DNA from 3 places in the Bradyrhizobium sp. STM 3557 genome. Region 1 is predicted to be linked to each of the others. Evidence: predicted binding sites of a transcription regulator. Region 1 holds the regulator's gene; each other region holds the start of a gene.
The links. The regulator LexA, encoded in region 1, represses DNA repair genes until DNA is damaged. The targets are predictions, from matches to a motif close to TGTTCNNNNTGTGTTCNG.
Positions count from the first base shown of each region.

Region 2: a site for LexA is predicted at 883-900, ahead of P6U24_RS34495 (DNA recombination protein RmuC). Genes of this name have one in related genera too.
Region 3: a site for LexA is predicted at 1,111-1,128, ahead of P6U24_RS35400 (helicase-related protein). Genes of this name have one in related genera too.

Region 1 is NZ_CP120697.1:3,702,951-3,705,153, forward strand. Features, by position in the region: gene P6U24_RS16780 (hypothetical protein) at 1-299, opposite strand, end outside; gene lexA (transcriptional repressor LexA) at 720-1,418, opposite strand; gene dinB (DNA polymerase IV) at 1,702-2,203, opposite strand, start outside.
Region 2 is NZ_CP120697.1:7,451,007-7,453,209, forward strand. Features, by position in the region: gene fmt (methionyl-tRNA formyltransferase) at 1-147, opposite strand, end outside; gene def (peptide deformylase) at 234-761, opposite strand; gene P6U24_RS34495 (DNA recombination protein RmuC) at 952-2,178, shown strand.
Region 3 is NZ_CP120697.1:7,671,727-7,673,929, forward strand. Features, by position in the region: gene P6U24_RS35400 (helicase-related protein) at 1-961, opposite strand, end outside; gene P6U24_RS35405 (DUF3108 domain-containing protein) at 1,664-2,203, opposite strand, start outside.

The sequences.
Region 1 (2,203 bases):
AGCACGCGGGTGCCGTCGGCGAATTCGATCGCGTCGTGATGACGATCCGGGACATGGCGCTCGAGCGTGTTGAACTTGGCGACGCGCGAACGGACCGTCTTGGTCCAGAACCAACGGCTGTCATATTTGACGTCGTCCTCGAATGCCAATTCCGTTCCGGGAAGCATGCAAACCGCGACACCGGGCTCGCTCTCGGACGCGAAGCCACGGGTCGACGTGCCGCGGAACGTCGTCGACATCAGCGTTTCACCCACCTTCGCCGGGCGGGACGCAACAGCATGCAGGCTATAGTCACACATCGGATCGCTCCTCGTTCGAGATAGCCGACCCGCGCTCCCCCCGGAAAGGCGCAGGCCTCTATCAGAGTGGACATCGATCGTAATCCTAGCGCGTCGTTCACGGCAATTCTGCGCTGACCATAGGCTAGCTCGATCACAAGCGTTTGAGCTTTAACCTACGGCAAAGCGAGCGCACAAAATCACTCTGCCGCCAAATACCTTCGGCACGCAGCATCAGTCCGACACGGCCGCCTGTTCGCGGGCCGGCGTAACGAGGCCCCCGTTTCAGCAAGTTCGCATCAGCCCCGCGAGAGACCAACTCCGGCGAACTTCGGCAACGCAGCAGCACTCGTCAGTCTATCGTACCCGTCCGGCTTTGGATCTGACGTTTGCACCGGGGCGCGCTGCGCCTGCACGCAAACGGCAAGTCCGCCGCAGGGATTAGTACTTGCGATACAGCCCGACCAGCTTGCCCTGGATCTTAACCCGGTTGGGCGGCAGGATACGGACTTCATAAGCGGTGTTGGCCGGCTCGAGCGCGATCGACGCGCCGCGGCGGCGGAAGCGCTTCAAGGTGGCCTCCTCGTCGTCGATCAGCGCGACCACGATGTCGCCGGTATCGGCGCTCTCGTTGCGCTGGATCAAGGCCATGTCGCCGTCGAGGATGCCGGCATCGACCATCGAATCGCCGCGCACCTCGAGTGCATAGTGCTCGCCATTGCCGAGCATGTCGGCCGGCACGCTGATCGTGTGGCTGCGCGTCTGCAGCGCCTCGATCGGCGTACCGGCGGCGATCCGGCCCATCACCGGAACGGCGACCGGCCGCTCGCCGTCATCCAGCGCGGGCGTGGAGGTGCGCACCTTGCCGAGATTGCCTTCGATCACCGAGGGCGTGAAGCCGCGCCGGTTGCCTGCGGCCTGCGACAGCTCGGGCAGCTTGATCACCTCGATCGCGCGGGCGCGATTGGGCAGGCGGCGAATGAAGCCGCGCTCCTCGAGTGCGGTGATGAGGCGATGGATGCCGGACTTCGAGCGCAGGTCGAGCGCATCCTTCATCTCGTCGAATGACGGCGGCACGCCGGCTTCCTTGAGCCGCTCGTTGATGAACCGCAGGAGTTCGTACTGTTTGCGCGTCAGCATCTCGATGAAGTCCCCAGGTTGATGTCGTCCGAGCTCCGCGACTGGTCGCTTGCGAAGGTCCGGAATTGCGTTACCGCAAGATACTCGAAACAAATCATGAACGGACACTATATGTTCGATATGTGTTCCGCAATCATTAATTTGGGGTGAATCCGCCCGGTTTTGACGATATCGAGCGCAGGAAAACCGGGTCTATCTGGCCCGGCAAAAATCGACGACGGTTCGGCGGCCAGCACAAGGCTTCCGTGTTCCCCCTTCTTGTGAAACCAAGAGCGGCTTTCCGTCAAATACTGAAATCCAGTTGCGGGTCCGTGTCGTTCTCGCCCAGCAGGGAAGACAAAGATACTCCCAGCAGGCGCACCGCCTTCGGAAGGGGCATGGCATTCTCCAGCAGACCGATTGCCAGGCGTGCGAGATCGTCACGGTCCGCGACAGCCGTAGAAACGGATCGGCTGCGCGTGATGATCTCGAAGTCCGCGAACTTGATCTTCAGCGTCACGGTTCGCCCCCGACTGCCGACTGACTCGCAGTGGCGCCACACCTTGTCGATCAGCGGCTCGAGCTCTGCGATCATGGCGTCGAGTTCGGCAAGATCGGTCCGGAATGTGTTTTCCGCACCGACCGATTTCCGGATTCGGTTGGCGCGGACTGGCCGTTCGTCGACGGCGCGCGAGATCCAATAGTAGTAGGCTCCGGCCTTGCCAAAGTTGGCGCACATGAACTCCAGCGCCTGTTTGCGCATGTCCAGGCCCGTGAAGATACCAAGCTGGTTCATCTTCGCGCTC
Region 2 (2,203 bases), 3.7 Mb from region 1:
GGTCGGCTGCAGCGCGAGCCCGCGGCGTCCGCCGGGCTTCGGCGCACGGGTGTACACTGCCGCGATCTCGTGACCCTGGTCAGCGAGCGCGGAGAGTGTCGGCACCGCGAAATCAGGCGTGCCCATGAAGATCAAGCGAAGGGCCATGCGGCATACTCGATGCGTTCCCTCCCCCCTTGTGGGGGAGGGCTAGGGAGGGGGGTAAGCCCAGAAAGCGGTGCTCGTGATGTCCCCTACTCCGCCGCGCGCTTGGCGGCCTTGGCGAACTTCTTCAGCACGCGGTCGCGTTTCAGCTTCGACAGATAGTCGATGAACAGCACGCCGTTGAGATGGTCGATCTCGTGCTGGATGCAGGTGGCGTAGAGGCCCTCGGCATCCTCCTCGTGGACCTTGCCGTCGATGTCCATGAAGCGCACGCGCACCTTCGCCGGCCGCTCGACCTCCTCGTAATATTCGGGAATCGACAGGCAGCCCTCCTCATAGACCGACAACTCTTCCGACTTGGCGATGATCTCGGGATTGATGAAGACGCGCGGCTGCGGATTGGTCTCGCCGTTCTCGTCACGCTTGGCGAGGTCCATCGTGATCAGCCGGAGCGGCTGCGCGACCTGGATCGCCGCAAGCCCGATGCCGGGCGCGTCGTACATGGTCTGGAACATGTCGTCGACGAGCTGCCGGATCTCCGGCGTCACCTTCTCGACAGGTTTGGACACCAGCCGCAACTGCGTGTCCGGCAGGATGATGATATCTCTGAGGGCCATGGCCGCGATTTAAGCGTGGGAACAGAAGCGGTCAATGTCGAGCTTGCGAGCTTAAGACGTCGTTAACCACGAATCTTAGGATCTCGTTAACCATAAACCCTAACCTCCCGTTAACCATAAATGTTCTCTCTTCGTTCGCGATGGCAGGCGAATCGGCTAGACATGGGGCATGAGCCCCGTGAATCAGCCCATGAATCAGGTCACCAACCAGATCGTCTTCATGCTCGGCGGCCTGCCGATCCGGACCGTCGACGTCCTGATCGGATTCGGCGTGCTGGTGCTGTTGCTGCTGCTGGCGATCGCGGTCGCGGTAGCCCGCTCGGGGCGACGCGGCGCCGAGCTGGCGATGCTGCAGGCGATGCGTGCCGACGAGCTCGAGCAGCGCCTTGCCGAGATCATGCGGGCGCAGAGCGAGAGCTCCGGCCGGGCCGACGCGATGGCGCAGGTCCTGGCCGGCCGCCAGGCGGAGCTGGCGCGCAACGTCAACGAGCGGCTGGATTCGGTGACGCACCGGGTCGGCCAGTCCATGGAGAGCAGCACGCGGAGCACCATGGAATCGCTGCGCGTGCTGCATGAGCGGCTCGGCATCATCGATAACGCGCACAAGAATCTCACCGACCTGACGACGCAGGTCACGACGCTGCGCGACGTGCTCGCCAACAAACAATCGCGCGGCGCCTTCGGCCAGGCGCGGATGGAGGCGATCGTCCAGGACGGGCTGCCGAAGGGCACTTACGAATTCCAATACACGCTCTCGACCGGCAAGCGGCCGGACTGCGTGGTGTTCCTGCCCGACGCGCGGCCGCTGTGCATCGACGCCAAATTCCCGCTGGAGGCCATGACCGCGCTGCACGACGCCCGCTCGGAAGAAGAGAAGCGCGCGGCCTCGCAGCGGCTGCGCACCGACGTGCTGAGGCACGTCAACGACATTGCCGAGAAATACCTGATTGCCGGCGAGACCCAGGATTCTGCGCTGATGTTCGTGCCGTCGGAATCGGTCTATGCCGAGATCCATGACGGCTTCGACGACGTGATCCAGAAGGCCTATCGCGCCCGCGTCGTGCTGGTGTCGCCCTCGCTCTTGATGCTCGCAATCCAGGTGATGCAGCAGATCATGCGGGACGCGCGCATCCGCGACGCCGCCGACCAGATCCGGAACGAGGTGATCAATCTCGGCGACGACCTGAACCGCCTGCGCGAGCGCGTGCTCAAGCTGCAGAAGCACTTTGGCGACGTCAACGAGGACATCAGGCTGATCCTGATCTCCGCCGACAAGATCGAGAAACGCGCCGGCCGCATCGAGGAGCTCGATTTCAGCAAGCAGGATGCCCCGGTGGAATCTACGCGCATCGTCGCCGCACCGGGCACGACGCCAGACCTGTTCCCGCTGCCGGGTCGCATGCAGGCGGGGGAGTAAACTTTCATCCATAGACCAGCGCTCG
Region 3 (2,203 bases), 3.9 Mb from region 1:
AATTGCGCCATTGCAGCACCTTCACGCTGTCGAAGGTGTGGTTCTGCAGCGCGTTGACGAGCTCGGGCTCGAACGGTGCACAACGTCCGGTCGTGCCGAAGGTGCCATTGCGCGTCGCGCGTCCGGCACGGCCCGCGATCTGCGCGAATTCCGACGGCGTCAATCTTCGGAACTGATAGCCGTCATATTTGCGGTCGGAGGCGAAGGCGACGTGATCGACGTCGAGATTGAGCCCCATGCCGATCGCATCGGTCGCGACGAGATAGTCGACATCGCCGTTCTGGAACATCGCAACCTGTGCGTTTCGTGTCCGCGGCGACAGCGAGCCGAGCACGACGGCGGCGCCACCATGCTGGCGCCGGATCAGTTCGGCGATCGCATAGACCTCGTCGGCGGAGAAGGCGACGATCGCGGTGCGCCGCGGCTGGCGCGTGATCTTGCGGTCGCCGGCGAATTCGAGCTGCGACAATCGGGGGCGCGTGACCATCGAGGCGCCCGGCAGCAGCCGCTCGATGATCGGGCGCATGGTCGCCGCGCCCAGCAACAGCGTCTCGTCGCGGCCGCGGCGATTGAGGATGCGATCGGTGAAGACATGGCCGCGCTCGAGATCGGCCGCGATCTGGATCTCGTCGACCGCGACGAACGCGACGTCGAGATCCCGCGGCATTGCTTCGACAGTGGAGACCCAGAAGCGCGGATTTTTCGGCTTGATCTTCTCCTCACCGGTGATCAGCGCAACGGACTCGCGCGAGGTGCGATCCAGGATCTTGTTGTAGACCTCGCGCGCAAGCAGCCGCAGCGGCAGGCCGATGATCCCGGAGGAATGCGCAAGCATGCGCTCGATGGCAAGATGGGTCTTGCCGGTGTTGGTGGGACCGAGCACGGCGGTGACGCCGGAGCCCGGAGCACGATCTGGCGTACGCTCGAAGGGCGAGGTCGCCGAGAGAGGAGAAAAGGCCATTCGCTAATTTGGGCTCTCGTGCCGGCGTTGTCAGCGCCGAAGTCAGGGCAATGCGCGCGCTAATGGAACCGCGCGCCTGAAGATGGCGTCCGCCTGGACGCTTGGATCTGTCTCACATTGTTACGCATATAGGGTCGCATCTTCAGCTTCGGAACGCTTTAAGAACGAATCGCGAAGGAATCGCTGACTCGCCTGTTCTTCCGGCTTCGTTCGCTCAACATCTCGCGCCGGCACCGGTTCGCGGCACTAGATCAAGTTTCGGCGCGACCGACAAGCAACCGTTTTACGATGGGGATGGTGAATAGTCAGGGGCCGAGCGAGTCGAATCAGAATCGAGGAAGAGTCAAACTGATTCGCGAGAGCGTTCGCGTGATAAAGCATTCGCAAATGAATAGTGCTGCAGACACCCCCCGCTGTCGTCCCGGGCAAGCGAGCAAAGCGAGCGCAGACCCGGGACCCATAACCACAGGCGAATGTGGTGAAGGCAAGCTGTCGCTCCAATCGTCGTCAATTGAATATCGGTGGTTATGGGTCCCTGCTTTCGCAGGGACGACAGCGGAGTATGCAGCAACAGCGCGGTCAATCGATCAAGGGCGAAGCCGTTCCCACGTCGCCATAGCCGAGCGTGCCGTAAGGCGCGGATGCCCGGCACAGGGCCTGGCATGACGGAGAAAACGTAACAGCCAGTTTACCGTCACAGCGCTACTGCGTCTTCGCGACATGCGGCGGCAGGGCTTGCGTGATGAACGAGGTCGCCTCCAGCATGCCGGTGCCGAACGGGGTCGGGATCACCATGCGGAACGGCACCAGGATGCGGGTGCCTGCGATCGGCACGAAGGCGATCTCGATGTTGCGCGCGGTGGAGAGATATTTGATCACCGGCCGATCGGGGATGTAGCCCGCGACCGGCGTGAAATAGATGGCGCAGACCACGGCGGGGCCGCGATAGCCCTTCTCCGCCTTGACGTTCTCCATGCGCTTGTAATCGAGCTTCAGGTCATAGCGCATGCGGCCGTCGAACACCGAAGCGCCGGCACGGCAGGCCTCCGGCGTCAAGAGCTCGCCATTGCCCGGCACGCGCAAGAGCGAGGCGGTCATCGGGTCGAACACCCCGCGCTTGTTTGCGTCCGTCACCGGCACGCGATCGGGATCGACAGGCGGCTGCGGCTCGATGCCGAACTCCTTCACATTGCCGTTCGCGAGCGTGATGTGGATCTGCTCGGATTTCTTCCCCGTCGTCGT